2 regions of the Comamonas sp. GB3 AK4-5 genome follow, and region 2 is predicted to be linked to the other one. Evidence: predicted binding sites of a transcription regulator. Region 2 holds the regulator's gene; the other holds the start of a gene.
What was found. The regulator FNR, encoded in region 2, switches genes on or off when oxygen is low (the NO sensors DNR and NnrR bind a similar motif). The targets are predictions, from matches to a motif close to TTGATNNNNATCAA.

Region 1: ACA027_RS09295 (MBL fold metallo-hydrolase RNA specificity domain-containing protein) is a predicted target of FNR. The motif match lies at 1,767-1,780, and genes of this name have one in related genera.

The regions. Positions count from the first base shown of each region.
Region 1 covers NZ_CP166730.1:2,070,996-2,078,819, reverse strand. The annotation lists gene ACA027_RS09295 (MBL fold metallo-hydrolase RNA specificity domain-containing protein) at 238-1,668, opposite strand; gene ACA027_RS09290 (LysR family transcriptional regulator) at 1,811-2,734, opposite strand; gene ACA027_RS09285 (MFS transporter) at 2,824-4,071, shown strand; gene panD (aspartate 1-decarboxylase) at 4,055-4,435, opposite strand; gene ACA027_RS09275 (CoA transferase) at 4,604-5,755, opposite strand; gene ACA027_RS09270 (tripartite tricarboxylate transporter substrate binding protein) at 5,771-6,763, opposite strand; gene ACA027_RS09265 (CoA ester lyase) at 6,833-7,720, opposite strand; gene ACA027_RS09260 (LysR family transcriptional regulator) at 7,810-7,824, shown strand, end outside.
Region 2 covers NZ_CP166730.1:3,319,969-3,327,792, forward strand. The annotation lists gene ACA027_RS15025 (EAL domain-containing protein) at 1-1,801, opposite strand, end outside; gene ACA027_RS15030 (HD-GYP domain-containing protein) at 1,798-3,087, opposite strand; gene ACA027_RS15035 (hypothetical protein) at 3,052-3,186, shown strand; gene ACA027_RS15040 (sulfite exporter TauE/SafE family protein) at 3,268-4,005, opposite strand; gene hemN (oxygen-independent coproporphyrinogen III oxidase) at 4,009-5,391, opposite strand; gene fnr (fumarate/nitrate reduction transcriptional regulator Fnr) at 5,613-6,335, shown strand; gene ACA027_RS15055 (hypothetical protein) at 6,425-6,679, opposite strand; gene ACA027_RS15060 (DUF349 domain-containing protein) at 6,810-7,824, opposite strand, start outside.

The sequences.
Region 1 (7,824 bases), 1.2 Mb from region 2:
GAGTGAAGACATCCCCCTACGCTAGACCTCTGCCCTCTTCCGGGCATCCGTAGCGTCCCCTACACCGGGTCGCTTGTGCGACCCCGCAGGGCCGCGACACACCATGCCTGCCCGGAACTTCCAGGCAGGCATTCGCCCCAAAAATTCAGGAAAACAGGCCGAGAAGGCAATACCCCAAAGCCATGATCGCTCCATTTTCAGGAGCATCGCAGCTGGCCAGTACAACCCCTGACTCCGCTACAGCTGCCAGCTGCTGCCCTCTTCCGGCACCTGTACCTGGCCCCAGTTCGGCAGCGCCCGCAGCTGGCCTGCCAATGCCTGGGCCGCATGGGCTTCGCCATGCACCACAAAGGTCTGGGCTGGTGGGCGCTGGAATGCCCCTGCCCAGTCCAGCAGGGCTTTCTGGTCGGCGTGGGCCGAAAAACCGCCCAGGGTGTGCACCGAGGCGCGCACCTCGATGTCGTCTCCAAACAAGCGCAGGCGCTTTTCTCCATCCACCAGGCGGCGGCCCAGCGAGCCTGCGGCCTGGTAGCCGCAAATCAACACCGCGCAGTCTTGACGCTCCAGGTTGTTGTGCAGGTGGTGCAGCACGCGGCCGGCATCGCACATGCCACTGGCCGAGATGATGACGGCGCCAGCCTTGATGCGGTTCAGGCGTATGGACTCCTCCACATCGCTGATGAAGTGCAACTGGCGCCACTGGGCCAAGTGCTCGGGGCTGCCCATCAGCTGGCGGGTTTCGGCATCAAAGCTGGCGAAATGCCGCAGCGTGATGGCCGTGGCCGTCACCGCCATGGGCGAGTCCACAAAAATCTCCACCGGCGGCAAGCGGCCCTGGCGCGCCAGCTGGGCAAAGTGGTAGAGCAGCTCCTGGGTGCGGCCCACGGCAAAGGCAGGGATCACCACATTGCCGCGCGGCGCGGTGCGGCTGATCACCTCCACCAGCTCTTCCAGCGTGGCGCCGCTGTCCTTGTGCAGGCGATCGCCGTAGGTGGATTCGATCAGCAGCACATCGGCCTCATCAATGATGGCCGGGTCGCGCAGAATGGGCCGGCCGGGCTGGCCCAGGTCGCCGCTGGCCACCAGCTTGCGCGTGCGGCCCTCTTCGGTCAGCCAGGCTTCGACAATGGCCGAGCCCAGAATATGGCCGGCATCGCGCAGCTTGACCTGCACGGCCGGGTGCGGGGAAAACAGCTGCTCATAAGGCTTGGCCTCCACCAGGGACAGCGCCCGCGCCACGTCCTGCTGGGTGTACAGCGGCGCGACTTCGTCCTCCTCATGCTGGCCGTGGCCTGCATGCTTGCCGCCGTTCTGGCGCCCCTTGCGGGCACGGCGCCAGTGGCGTTCGGCCTCCATGCTCTGGATATGGGCGCTGTCCTTGAGCAGCACCTCCAGCAGATCGGCCGTGGCCGGTGTGCAGTAAATAGGCCCGCGAAAGCCCTGGGCTGCCAGCTTGGGCAGCAGGCCGCTGTGGTCTATGTGCGCATGGGTGAGCAACACAAAATCGATCTCGCGCGGGTCGAAGGCAAAGGCGCTCTGGTTGTGCGCCTGCGCCAGCTGCCCGCCCTGGGCCATGCCGCAATCGATCAGAAAACTGCCATCTCCTACTTCCACCCGGAAGCAAGAGCCCGTCACCGCTTGCGCGGCCCCATGAAACGTGATTTGCATCTGTGTTCAACCCGCTGGCTACGCCGGCAGCGCCTACCTGGGCTGCCCTGCATGCCGCAAACTGTAACAGCCGGACTGCCCCGGGGCTGTGCTACGGTTTGCTTCAAGTCAAGTTCACATGCGCTACCTGGCCCTCTTGTACTCAAGCGCTGCCCTGCGCGCCCAAGGCCTGGCGGAAGTGCGCAATCAGCGCCTTGACCTTTTGCGGCAGGTATTTGCGCTGGGGGTAGATGGCCAGCAAACGCAGCGGTGCGGGCTGCTTGTCCAGAGAAATGACGACCAGCTCCCCTGCCGCTATGGCCTGCTCGCAGGCCTGGCGGGCCAAAATGGCAAAGCCCGTGCCACGCCGCGCGGCCATGAATGCCAGGGCGCCGCTGTCCAGCCTCACCCGCGCCATCACCGGCTGCTGCCAGATGCGCCCCCTGCCCTGCACAAAGCGCCAGGGTGCGCCGCCCAGCACATCGACCGTGGTGATGCAGGGCAGTTGTTCCAGCTCCCTGACATGGGTGGGCGTGCCATAGCGCTGCAGCAAGGCCGGCGCGGCCACCACCACGCTCTCCAGCTCGGCCAGGGGCTGGGCCACCCAACTGGTGTCGGGCAGGTCACCGCGCCCCACCACCACAGCCAGGTCCATGTCCTCCAAGCCCCCTTCCACACCTGCAAGCGTGGTGATGCAGCGCAGCTCCAGCTCGGGGTTCTGGTGCACAAAGTCGGCCAGGGCCGGCCCCAGCAGATAGGGACCGGCTTCGCTGGGCAGGCTGATGCGCAAGCTGCCTTGCAGTGCAGCGCCGGCGGGTTTGAGTGTGTCCACAAAGCCCTCCACATCCAGCAGCAGCGGCGCAAAACGCTCGCACAAGGCCTGGCCCGCCTCGGTCAAGCGCAGGCTGCGGCCGCGCCGGTCCAGCAATTTGAGGCCCAGGCTCTGCTCCAGCGTGCTGACATGGCGGCTGACATTGGACGTGGGCAGTTCCAGCATCCGCCCGGCCGCAGCAAAGCTCTGTCGGGACGCCACGGCCACAAACACACGCAAGGCATTCAGATTCAGCCGCTCTTTTTTCTGACTCATTTTGATATTCAATCGTTATCAAAAACGACCTATTTTAGACAGCGCTTGGCACCTAGACTGCGGCACTTTCCGGCTACCAAGCACCTGCCATGCAAGATCGCAGTCCTTCTTCTTTTTCATCGGCCTCTGCACCAGAGTCACCCACCACGCCCTCCATGACCGGCAGCGCACGCAGCATTGCCTGGGTGGTGGCCGCCATCCAGTTCACCAATGCGCTGGAGTACATGGCCGTCAGCCCCTTGTTCCCCTGGATGGCGGGCGACCTGGGCGTTCCCGTGGGCTGGGCCGGCTATGCCGCCGGCGCCTACACCATCGCAGCCATCGTCTCCGGCCTGCTAGCCTATGGTCTGGCAGACCGCGTACAGCCCAAGCGGCTGCTGCTGGCGGCCCTGTCGGTGCTGAGCCTGACCACGCTGGCCACCTCCATGGCCGAAGGCTTTGGCAGTTTGCTGTTCTGGCGCACCGTGGCCGGGCTCACCGGTGGCATCACCATGGGCAGCGCCTCGGCCATTTTGCTGGTGCATGCCAGCGAAAAAGAACGGCCGGCCCTGCTGGCGCTCACGGTGGTGGCGTTTTCCGCCGTCAGCATTGCCGGCACGCCGCTGGTGTTGTGGCTGGCACAGGCTGCGGATTGGCGCTGGTCGTTTCGCCTGATCGGCGCTTGCTGTCTGCTGTGCCTGTGCACTGCGGCCTGGAAGCTGCCCGCTACACGCCCACCAGCCCGTGCGGCCTCGCTCGGGCAGATGCTGTCCGGCCTGCGCGGCGGCACGCTGCGCCACGCCGGGCTCAATGCCTTGTCGCAATTTCCGGCCCTGCTGGTGATTCCCATGCTGGCGCCCATCTTGATGGGTCTGACCGGTGGCAGCGCCCAATTGCCGCTGTGGTTTTTGTTGGGTGGCGTAGCCGGCTTGTTGGCCTCCAGGTTGGCGGGCAAGGCCGTCTCCCGCTTTGGCGGGCCGCGCGTGTTCCGCTGGGGGCTGGCGGCTCTGGCAGCCAATTTGCTGGCCTGCGCCAGCGGCGTGATGGGCCCGCTGGGCGCCATGGCCAGCGGGCTGTTCATGGTGTGCTTCATGGCCAGCACCTATACGGCCCTGGTCGCAGCGGCTGCCACCAGCGCGGCCCATCCCAGCCCTGAGCGACGCACCAGCTTTTCCATGCTGCAAACCAGCTTGATGCACCTGGGCTCCAGCCTGGCATTTTTCGGCACCGCATGGTTGATGGGACTGACTGCCATGCAAGCCAACGGCGCCCTCTGGCTGCTGGTGCTGGCGGCCCTGCTGGCCCTGGGCCTGGCCTTGTCCAGCCGGGCCTTGCTGCGGCCTACAGCGTCTGCGTAGCCACCTTGTGGCGCAGCTCCGTCTGGCGATTGTGATCATCCACAAACACCAGCTGGGGCTGGTGGTCTGCCACATCGCTTTCATGCACCTGGGCAAAGGCGGCAATGATGAGCAAATCCCCCACAGCGGCACGGCGCGCTGCCGAGCCATTCACCGAAATCATGCCGCTGCCGCGCTGGCCCTTGATGGCATAGGTGACAAAGCGCTCGCCGTTGTCGATGTTCCAGATATGAATCTGCTCGTTCTCGGCAATATTGGCGGCGTCCAGCAAATCCTCGTCGATGGCGCAGGAGCCTTCGTAGTGCAGCTCGCAGTGCGTGGTCTTGACGCGGTGAATCTTGGACTTCAAAAGTGTGCGGAACATGGGTGTCTCCTCTTGGGGTGGCGGTAATGCGCCGCGCATTGTGCATGGCGCACCACCAGCCCCCTCAAACCAAACACCCAGGCGGGCTGCGGCCATGTGACAGCGCAGGCCATGCAGAAGATTCAGACGGCACAGCAAGGCAGTGCCTGCCTCGCCACACCGCGGTCGTCAGCCTTGGCCCTTGAGCAGCACGGTATGCTGCCCCAGTGCCGGCGCAGCAAACGGTGTGGGTCCGGGGGTGCGGTGAAAATCCACAGGGCGGGTGAAACCACGGTAGCGGCCAACAACGGGGTGCGAGAACTCGGCAATCAGCCCTTCCGCCTGCACCTGGGGGTCATCGAACATATCTTCCACCGTGCGCGCTGCGGCACAGGGCACCTCCTCGCCGAAGATGCCCTCCCACTCCAGCGCCGTCTGCGCCTGCAAGGCGCTGCGCAATCGCTCCACCAGCAGCGCCTTGTGCTGGGCGCGCTTGCGCACCGTGTCGTATTGCGCGTCCCGCGCCAGGTCATGCATGCCCGTCTTCGCGCACAGTGCCGCCCAGAAATGCTGGGTGTTGGCGGAGATGTAGATAAAGCCCTCCCTGGTGGGATGGATGCCGGTAATGCCACCCGAGCGCATGTCCCGTCCCACTTCCCGAGGTTCGCCGCTCGCCCAGACCAGGCGGGCAGACTGCATGGTGAGTGCGGCGCCCAGCAGCGAAACCCCCACATGCTGGCCCAGCCCACTCTTCTCGCGCTCGTACAAGGCCGATGCCACGCCACTGGCCACCAGTGCCGAGGCGTAGTAGTCGACCACCGAGCCGTAAAGGATTTCGGGCGGCCCATCGGCCTTGCCCTGCATGGCGCACATGCCACTCAAAGTTTGTAGCACCTGGTCGTAGCCTGCCTTGTTCTTCAGCGGTCCTTTGCTGCCATAGCCCGTCACGCTGCAATACACCAAACGCGGGTTGATGGCGCTGAGCTGCGCGAAAGCAATCCCCAGGCGCTCCGGCACGCCGGGGCGAAAGTTGTGCACCAGCACATCCGCATCCCGCACCAGCTTCAAGAGCACCGCATGGTCCGGCGCCTGCTTCAAATCCAGCACCATGCCCCATTTGCTGCGATTGACCCCGAGAAAAGCCCGGCTCTCGGCCTCCAGCGTGGAAGGGTATTGGCGCAGGTTATCGCCAGCTGGGGGCTCGATCTTGATGACCTCCGCCCCCTGATCTGCCAGCAGCGAGCACCCGTAGGGGCCAGCGATGTAGGCACTCAGGTCCAGGACACGAATCCCACTCAACGGACCCTTGGGACCTTCACGTTCAATAAGGGCGAAACTCATCCGTCACTCACTCCATCAATCTGCAACGATATTGTTTGTCTTGGCCAATTGCTTCCAGCGCGCCACATCGCTGCTGATCACCTCGCCAAACTGGGCCGGCGCCATCGGTGTCACCAGTGCACCTTCACGCAGGAAGTGATCTTTCAGCGCGGGCTTGGCCAGCGCCTTGTTCACGGTGGCATTGAGCTGGTTGACGATGTCGGCAGGGGTTCCTGCCGGGGCCAGCAGGCCCCACCACAACTCAAATTCAAAGCCCGGCACGGCCGAGGCCATAGGCTTGAGGTCCGGTGCAATCGGACTGGGCTTCAAGCTGGTGATGCCCACCGCCTTGAGCTTTCCGTTGCGAATCATTGGCAGGATCGATGGTCCGCTGGACATCAGCATCTGCACCTGGTTGCCCACCACATCGGTCACCGCCAGGCCTTGGCCTTTGTAGGGGATGTGGGTGATGTCAAAGCCAGGCGCCATGGCGCGCAAATACTCCGTCGCAATGTGGTTGACGCTGCCGGTGCCAGAGGTGGCGTAATTGAACTTGCCGGGGTTGGCCTTCACAGCCTTGATCAGCTCTTCGGGCGTGCTGGCAGGGAATTCGTTGTTCACCGCCACCACCATCGGTCCCTTGGCCAGCATCGCAATGGGCGCCAGGCTCTTGACCGGGTCAAACGGCATCTTCGGTTGCACCGCCGCATTGGTCGTCATGCTGGAAGACACCGCCACGATGGTGTAGCCATCTGCCGGCGCCTTGGCCACGGAAGCCGTGCCCGTGTTGCCGCTGGCACCCGGACGGTTTTCCACAATGATGGCCTGCTTGAGCATCTCGCCCATTTCCTTGGCCACCAGGCGTGCAAACACGTCATTGGAGCCTCCGGGCGGGTAAGGCACGACCAGGGTGATGGCCTTGCTGGGATAAGGCGCACCACTGGCCAATGCGGGAAAAGCCATGCCGAAAGCCAGCATGCACGCTGAAGCGGCCACCGTGCGGCGAACCAGGGAAGTTGTCGGTTTCATCTATGTCTCCTGTCGTTATATGAATCAAAGCGGTCCATCGCACAGCGCGCAGTGCATCGCCTTGTGCACCTACGCCGCCCGCGATGGCGAGGGCGGAATCAAGCCCTGCTCCCGGGCGCGCGCCACGATGGCTTGCGCACGCAGCACAAAAGGCTTGTCGATCATCTTTCCGTCCACCACATAGGCACCCACTGCGCTGTGCTGTGCTTCGTGCGAAGCCGCCACCACCTTGAGCGCCTCTTCAATTTCTGCGGCAGTCGGCTGAAAGACGGCATTGGCCAAGGCGACCTGGCTGGGATGGATGCAGGTCTTGCCCTGAAATCCCAACCTGTGGGCCAGTTGCGCCTCGGCACGAAAGCCTTCGGTGTCGCTGATGTTGGAAAACGCGCCGTCGTAGGCCAGCACATGGGCCTCTGCCGCTGCCATGCGCACGGCAAAAAGCACTTGCTCAATGGCCGCACGCTCCCGCCGGTGAATGCCGTAAGGCTCGAAAAGATCGCCCAGCCCCACCTGCAGGCCCACCACGCTGGGGTGCGCGCCTGCCAGCTCCGCCGCAGTGCGCAATGCTTTCGGGGTTTCAATGTTGAGCAGCAAACCAGGCGCCGCATCCAGCCCATTGGCTTGCGCTGCGACAGCGATTTGCTCGGCTGCGTCTCTGACATGCTGCGCACTTTCAGGCTTGGGCAAGTTGATGAGTTGCACACCCTGCTGCACGACGGCGGCCACGTCCGCTGCGAAATGCGGGGTGTCCATGGCGTTGACCCGCACGATGATGGTCTTGTCATGGGCACGCGCCGCATCGCTTTGCAAAAAGGCGCTCAGCAAGGCCCGCGCCTCTGCCTTGCGCGGCTCCGCCACGGCATCCTCCAGGTCATAGGACAGGCTGTCCGCATCGCTGCGCAAGGCCTTGGGAAACAGCTCAGGCCGGGAGCCTGGAACAAACAATTTGCTTCTCATGCAGCGATTGTCTGAAGGGATCCCCCTGAAATAAAGCGCTGTACCATGCGTTCAGAAGATAGAAAAACTTTCTTTTTACGCACCCTCTGATGGAAACCAGCTAC
Region 2 (7,824 bases):
CCAGGGGGATGAATACTGCGGGTGACACCACGCCCAGTTGCGGATCGGTCCAGCGCAGCAGGGCTTCGCAGGCCACGATGCGGCCCGTGGCCATTTCCACCTGGGGCTGATAGACCACGCGCAATGCCTCATGACTGAGCGCCTGACGCAGGGCATGCTCCATTTGCATGCGCCCCAGCAGACCGGTGGACATGGCGGGCTCGTAAAAGCCGTAATTGCCCTTGCCATTGGCCTTGACGCGGTACATGGCCGTATCGGCCTGCTTGACCAGCTCATCCAGACTGCGACCATGGTCGGGATACTGGGCCATGCCGATGCTGCACTGCACCGAGAACCCCAGTCCATCCAAGCCAAAGGGCTCACGCATCACGTCCTGGATGCGCTTGGCCACGCGCTCCGAATTGGGCATTTGGCAGTGGTGCAGGTAGAGAACGAACTCATCACCCCCCAGCCGGCACAGCACGTCGTGCGGGCGCAAACAGGATTGCAGGCGCTGCGCCACCAGCTTCAGCACGCGGTCCCCGAACTGGTGACCCAGTGAGTCGTTAATGATCTTGAACCTGTCCAGGTCCAGGAACAGAACCGCAAAGCTGCTCTCGGGCGACTCGGCAATGGCCCGCTCGACATGCTGCCCCAGAAACAGGCGGTTGGGCAGCCCGGTCAGGGCGTCGCTGAAAGCCAGTTGCTCGATCTGCTGCTGCGCGGCCTGCTGCTGGGTGAGGTCGCGCATAAAGCCCACGCTTTGCTGCAGCTTTCCATGCTCGTCCCGCGAAGCCACCCAGGACAGGCGCACGGCACACAGGCTGCCATTGGCCCGCTGCAAGGTACGGTTGCCCTCCCAGTAGCCCACATCACCCCAGGCACGTGCCACCTCTTCCTGCCAACCCTGCTCGCAGTAGTCGAAAAGCTCTGTAGCGCGCGTCCCTTCTGGAAAGCCTGCTCCCAAAAGCTGTGTGCAAGCCGGGTTGGTCTTGACAATGGCACCTTTCGCATCCGCGATGAAGATGGCATCCAGACTGCTCTCGAAGACCTGGGCTGCAACCCGCAACCCGTTTTGAATTTCGGTGGCCTGCGTGATGTCGCGAAAGGAAAAAATACGCCCTGCCGGCACACCGTGGCGCAGCAGGGGCACACTGCGCCGCTCCACCACGCGCCCATCCAGCAGCTGCAGCGCGTCGCATGTGTGCAGCTGTGGCTGCTGCCCCAACTGCTCGAGCAATTGATCGTATGCCTTGGGCTGCTGCACCTGGCTGCGCAGAAAAGCCAGCACGGCACTGTCATTGCGCTGCAGCAGCAATGCGTTGGGCATGGCCCAGATTTCCGCCAGCTTGTGGTTGAAGGCCCGAATCTGTCCGTCCGCGCTACACACCAGCATGCCGTCCGCAGCAGAGTCCAGCGTGGCGCGCAACTCAGCCAGCAGGCTTTCCAGCTCGCGCTCCGTGGCGTCCTGCTCGCTGCGGTCCATCAAGGTCCAGATCAGCCAGCCTGCGCCATGGGCATCCTGAATCTGGCGAATGCATTGCTCCACCGGTATCACCCGGCCGCTGGCATGCAGCACCTGGGTGTAGGTGACCTGCCCCTGGGCAATATCGGCCAGGTCGTTCCAGCGGTAGACATCCTGCGGCGCTGCCGCCAGATCGCGCACATGGCAGCCCTGCAGCTGCTCGCGGGGCAGGCCCACCAGTTGCTGGGCCGCGCGATTGGCATACACCACCGTCAGCGATGAGGGCGCAACCACCCAGACCGCCTCACTCATCCAGTCAAAGGCCTGGCACCAAGCCTGCAGAGGATGCGTGCTCATGACACCTCCCCTTGCTGAACCAGCAACGGAACGGCCCGCTCGAAGAAATAGCACACACGTTTGCGCGGAAGGAGATAGTCCAGCACCTCGCGCGGCAGCTGCGATGGCCGCAGGCTGCGCTTGATCACCACCCCGGGCAGCTGCGCCAAGGCCACGGGCTGTGCATCGTCTTGCGCCACATCGGCCTGGTACAGCAGCACCTGTGGCTTGAGTGGCTGCGCGCTGTCCACCGCCACCACCATGCCGTAGCGCTCATCGCTCAGTTGCACCACCGAGCCCGGGGGATACACCCCCAGCACGCGCACAAACAGCTCCACGAACTCGCGCGTGAAACCGCCGCGGCGTTGGGCAAAAAGCACGGAAAGGGCCTCGTGCGGCGTCATGGCCGAGGCCAGACCCACCGGATTGCACAGCTTGTCATAGCAGTTGGTCAGCGCCAGGATTTGCCCTTCCACCGTCAAGTCCTCCTGCAGCAGGTGCAGCGGGAACCCCGACCCATCTGCCGCCTCGTGGTGCTGGGCAATCGCCGTCAACACCCGTGCCGACAGCCCCATGCGCTGGGCATAGGCCACCGAAGCCCCCACATGCTTTTCATATTCCTGCCGCTGGCCATCCGTGAGCCCAGGCAGGTTCTCTGCACAGCGCGGATCGATATCAAGCTTGCCCACATCGTGCAGCAAAGCCGCCAGACCCAGATCCATCAAGCACGCCGCATCCAAGCCATGCGCCTTGCCGAGCAGCAGCGACAAGACCGTCACATTGATGGGGTGGGCACCTTGCCGCTCCCCCACGTTTTCGGACAACAGCCGGATGGTGGTCTGCGAGCTGTCCAGCAGCTCGGTGATGTAGTCCCCCACCAAACGCTGGCTGGTTTGCAGAGCTTGTTCGGGAGCGCTCACCACCTCATCCAACACCTTGCGGTATCCATCAGCTGCCACCGTAAAGCGTTGGTTGCACATTTGCAATGCGGCACGCTCCGTACGGACCGCGAGTGGTCCGTCTTCCTGCGGCTGACTCCGGCGGGGCGGCACGCTTTGTCCCGAAGACCTGGCCTGCATCAACAGGGGGGCAGGTATGCGCAAGGGCTGCTGCTCCGTACCGTCACCTTCTGCAATTGAAAGGGAAAGTAAAGCAGGCGATATCTCCGCATCACTTTTGGCAGGAATACAACGGATTGAGCGTATTCCCAGCGACTGCAGCGCCTGGATTTGCTCCGGGCTGCCGATGCGAAAACTGCTCACAGGAAAAGGATGGCGCAGCCAGCCGATGTCCAGCTGGATATACATGCCTATGCAGACATCCTGAATATCGATGAAAAGGGATTGCGTCACATCGTCTCCGCCACCCAAAACGGCCAGCGCATCAACCCAAACGCCTCATTATGACGACAGACAAAGCCACATTAGCTTGTAGGCACCCAACTTATCTGGTTGCCCCCATGTGATTTCACCTGCACGCCACATATGTCAGCGGCACCACTGCGAGGGCTGCACCACCACATCCATCCACAACGCCCAGACAGACACAGCCACCAGCAAGGCACCCGCCACCCGCATGCCCCAGGCCGCACGCCACTGGGGCAGCACGCTGACGCGGCGCCACAACCAAGGCCCAGCCGCCAGCCACAGCCCGGTGCCGACACCAAAGGCCAGCATGCTCACCGCCCCCAGCCACACGCTACCGGCCAAAGCAGCCACCAAAACGCCAGAGTACAGCAAGCCGCAGGGAAGCAGTGCCCACAGGCAACCGGTGAGCCAGGTGCCACCCGGCATATGCAGCCAGCGCTGCACCACCGCCCACAGCTGGCGACCGCTGCGCTCCAGCCAGGCAGGCTGGCGTGCCTGAAACAGCAGCAGCAAACCCCAAGCCAGCGCGGCCAGGTGCAGCATCACCCACAAGGGGTGCAGCGCCGTGGTGCGATCGGAAAACCACGCGACGCGCTCCATGGCATAGGCTGCCACGCCACCCAGCGCTGCATAGCCCAGCAAACGCCCGCCATGAAAGGCCAGCCAACGCGCCGAAATCCGGGACTGCCGGGCCGGCTGCACACCATCCGCATGCACGGGAATGCTGGTACGGGTGCCGGCTTCCGGCCCCAACTCCAGCCCCGTCACCGCCGCGCAAGGCGCTGCGCACATTGCAAGACAATGGGGCCCACCCACGAGCCCCATGAAAAATGCCGTCCCCAACAACGATAGCCACATGGGCTAGATGATCCGGGAAAACCGTGCCCGGGTCTTGCCAGCCTGCAAATGTCGGTCAAACACCATGGCCACTCCGCGCACAAAGAACCAGCCCTTGGAGGTCACGCGCACACCGTCGCTGCGAATCTCCACCAGACCTTGTTCTGCCTGCGGCTCCAGCAGCTCCAGCTCATTGGCAAAGTAGCTCTCGAAATTCAGCAGCCAGGCTTGGCTCATGGGCTCGAACAGCACCTCGCCCTGGCACATCAGCGCCATGATGACAGCGCGGCGCACCAGATCATCGCGGCTCAGTGCCAGACCGCGCACCACGGGCAGTTGCCCCTGGTCGAGGAAGTCGTAGTACTCCTCCAGCGTCTTGGCGTTCTGGCTGTACGTCACACCCACGCGGCCGATGGCCGACACACCCAGCGCGATCAGATCGCAATCCGGCTGCGTGCTGTAGCCCTGAAAGTTGCGGTGCAGCCGCCCCTGGCGCTTGGCGATGGCCAAGGCATCGTCCGGCAGCGCAAAGTGGTCCATGCCCACATAGACATAGCCGGCCTGCATAAAGGCATCAATGGACCGCGACAGCATGGACAGCTTGTCACCGGCTTGCGGCAGCTCTTCCGTCACGATGCGGCGCTGCGGCTTGAAGCGCTCGGGCAGATGGGCATAGGCATACAGCGCAATGCGATCAGGGCGCAAGGCAGCCACCTGCTCCAGCGTCCGGTCAAAAGACTCGGCCGTCTGGCGTGGCAACCCATAGATCAGGTCCACATTGATCGATTGAAAGCCGATGTCGCGTGCGGCCTGCACCAGCTCGAACACCTGCTCGGCAGGCTGCTCACGGTGCACGGCTTTTTGCACATCGGGATCGAAATCCTGCACACCAAAGCTCAGGCGGTTAAAGCCCAGGCGCGCCAGATGCAGCAGGCGCTCGCGTGTCACCGTGCGCGGGTCGATCTCGATCGAGTATTCCCCTACGGCCTCGAAGGAAAATTTCGCTCGAAGCATCGTCATCAGTTGCGACAACTCGCTGTCAGACAAGAACGTAGGCGTTCCGCCGCCAATGTGCAGCTGGCTGACGGCCTGCCCCTCACCGCAATGCGCCACCTGCAAAGCCACCTCTTTTTCCAGGTACTGCAGATAGGTGTGCGCACGCTCATGGTGCTTGGTGATGATCTTGTTGCAAGCGCAGTAGTAGCACAGCGATGCGCAAAACGGCACATGCACGTACAGCGACATGGGCAGCGCCTTGGCGGCCGAGTTGAGTTTGCGTTGCTGCAAGGCCAACTCGTAATCTCCAGGGCCAAAGGCTTCGATAAATCGGTCAGCTGTGGGATAGGAGGTATAACGGGGCCCAGGCACGTCATACCGACGAAGTAGCTCTGGCGTTACAGCAGTCATTGTGTGAATTCCTTGTGTGCTGGCTGCACTGTGCCCCAAGCAAGAAATGTCACACTTGACACTCATCAAGATACAAGCAAACTACACCTGCGACAATTTGATTCAAATCATTCGAGCCTTCCCTCCACTTTTCTGCTTCGATCCCCCTCGCCCCACATTCCGATAATCCTTCAGCATTACGTCCGATGGCCCGTTCCGCGGGATCCCAAGGCGTCATTACCATGACCCCCCCCCCCATCAAAGTTACCTGCTCCAATTGCAACCTGCGCGAACTGTGCATGCCCAGCGGCCTCAATGAGCAGCAGCTGCAACGTATTGATGAAATTGTGGCGACCCGCCGCAAAGTAAAGCGTGGAAGCACCCTGTTTCGCAATGGCGAGGCCTTCACCTCGCTCTATGCCATCCGTACCGGCTTCTTCAAGACCTGCGTGGCCACGGAAGATGGCCGCGATCAAGTCACCGGCTTCCAAATGGCAGGCGAGATCATTGGCCTGGATGGCATCGTGCACGACCACCACACCTGTGATGCCGTGGCACTGGAAGACGCCGAAGTCTGCGTGATGCCTTTCGATCGCCTGGAAGATCTCTCACGCGAAGTCACGGCACTGCAGTCCCATGTGCACAAGGTGATGAGCCGCGAAATCGTGCGCGAGCATGGCGTGATGCTGCTGCTCGGCAGCATGCGCGCAGAGGAGCGCCTGGCCGCCTTTGTGCTGAACCTGGTGCAGCGCCTGCATGCCCGCGGCTTTTCCTCGTCCGAGCTGGTGCTGCGCATGACGCGCGAAGAAATCGGCAGCTACCTGGGGTTGAAGCTGGAAACCGTCAGCCGCACCTTCTCCAAGTTCGTCGAAGAAGGCCTGGTCGAAGTCAAGCAGCGCCATGTGCGCATCCTCGACACCGAAGGCCTCAAGCGCATCGTCAACAGCCAGCACGAGTGCGCATGATCCACAGCCCACGGCAGCTGATGCCGTGCGCGCCCTATTGAAAAAGCCTCCGTACGGAGGCTTTTTTTCATGGTGGCATCTGCACCACATCAGGCGGATGCGGACGCCGCGTCGTTGATCTCCCGGGGCGAAAGCGCCAGCAAACAGGTCATCGCCGAAGCCATGATGGTGATGCCCCAGAACACAAAGAAAGCGGCGGTACAGACACCCAAGCGCGACGTCTCGGCACAGGCTGAGAACCGAGGCAGATCCAGTGGATCGACAAAGGCGAAGACCAACATCTCCATCACCCCGGCGGCCAGAAAGGCCGGCCAAACAATCCACATCCAGCGACGCAACAGCATGGGACTCTCCTTGTTGAGGGATACGCACTGCCATTGTCCCCAAGCTGGGCGCGGGCGCTCTAGCAGATACCCTAAACATAAAAAAAGCCTGCATTGCTGCAGGCTTTTGAAGGTCAGCGTCTAAACGACCTTATTTGCTGCCACGCAGCAAGGCCTTGAGCGCGCTTTGCAGACGCTGGGCATCGCTGTCACTGCGGGCAGCGGCCAGCACGGCGGCCACATCCTGCTCCCAGGTGGTGCGGGGGTCAGCGGCCTTGCGGTTGGTCAGCAGCTGCAGCTGCAGAGCGCGGCGGGCAGACAGTTGGTCGGCCGGCGTGGGAACATCGGCCGCCATTTCCAGGCGCAGCAGCGACTGGGCAGCATCGCCCTGGGCAGCACCCGACACAGCAGCCTGCCAGCTGTTGCGCGTCGCATTGCTGAGCTTGCCCAGCTCTTGGGCAGCGGGCAGCAAAGCCGCATCGCGCTGGCCCCAGGCATCCATCAGTTGGGTCAAGGCTTCACCGTGGGCCTGGGCCGTCAGCTTGCGCAGCGCAAACTGGGCGTGGTCCATGGCTTCGCGCTGTGCACGGAAAGCCGCATCACCCAGGCGTGGGCCACGGGGCGTACGGTCGGGGCGCTCGAAACGATCACCGCGATCACCACGCTCCGGACGGCCAGGCTTGCGCGCAGCGGGTGCCGGTGCGGCCTCCTTGCGCATACCGGGGCGGTCATCACCACGCACCGCCTTGATCGGGCGGGCCACGGCCGGCGCTGCGGGGGCAGCTTCGCCCTCCGCTGCGGACGGGCTTGCAGCTTCGGCAGCAGCGGCCGCAGGCGCGTTGCGCAGCACTTCTTCCAGCCCTGCCACGGCGGCGCGGATTTTCTGGACATCGCCGTCGGCATTGGCGGCTTCCAATTGCTGCGAAGCTTCCAGCACGGCACGGTCATGGGCACTCAGCGTGGCGGGGTTCACGGCCGTGCGGGCGCGGTCACCGCGCTCGGCCGGCTTGCGGCTGAAAGCCTCATCCAGCGGCTTGCGGAAGGCATCCCACAGCTTTTGCTCCTGGCGGCGATCCACCGGCACCTCCTGGGCTTCAGCCTGCCAGCGCTGCTGCAGCGCCTTGATGGCGGCGATTTGCAGCGCGGGTGCATTGCCCAGCGCCTGT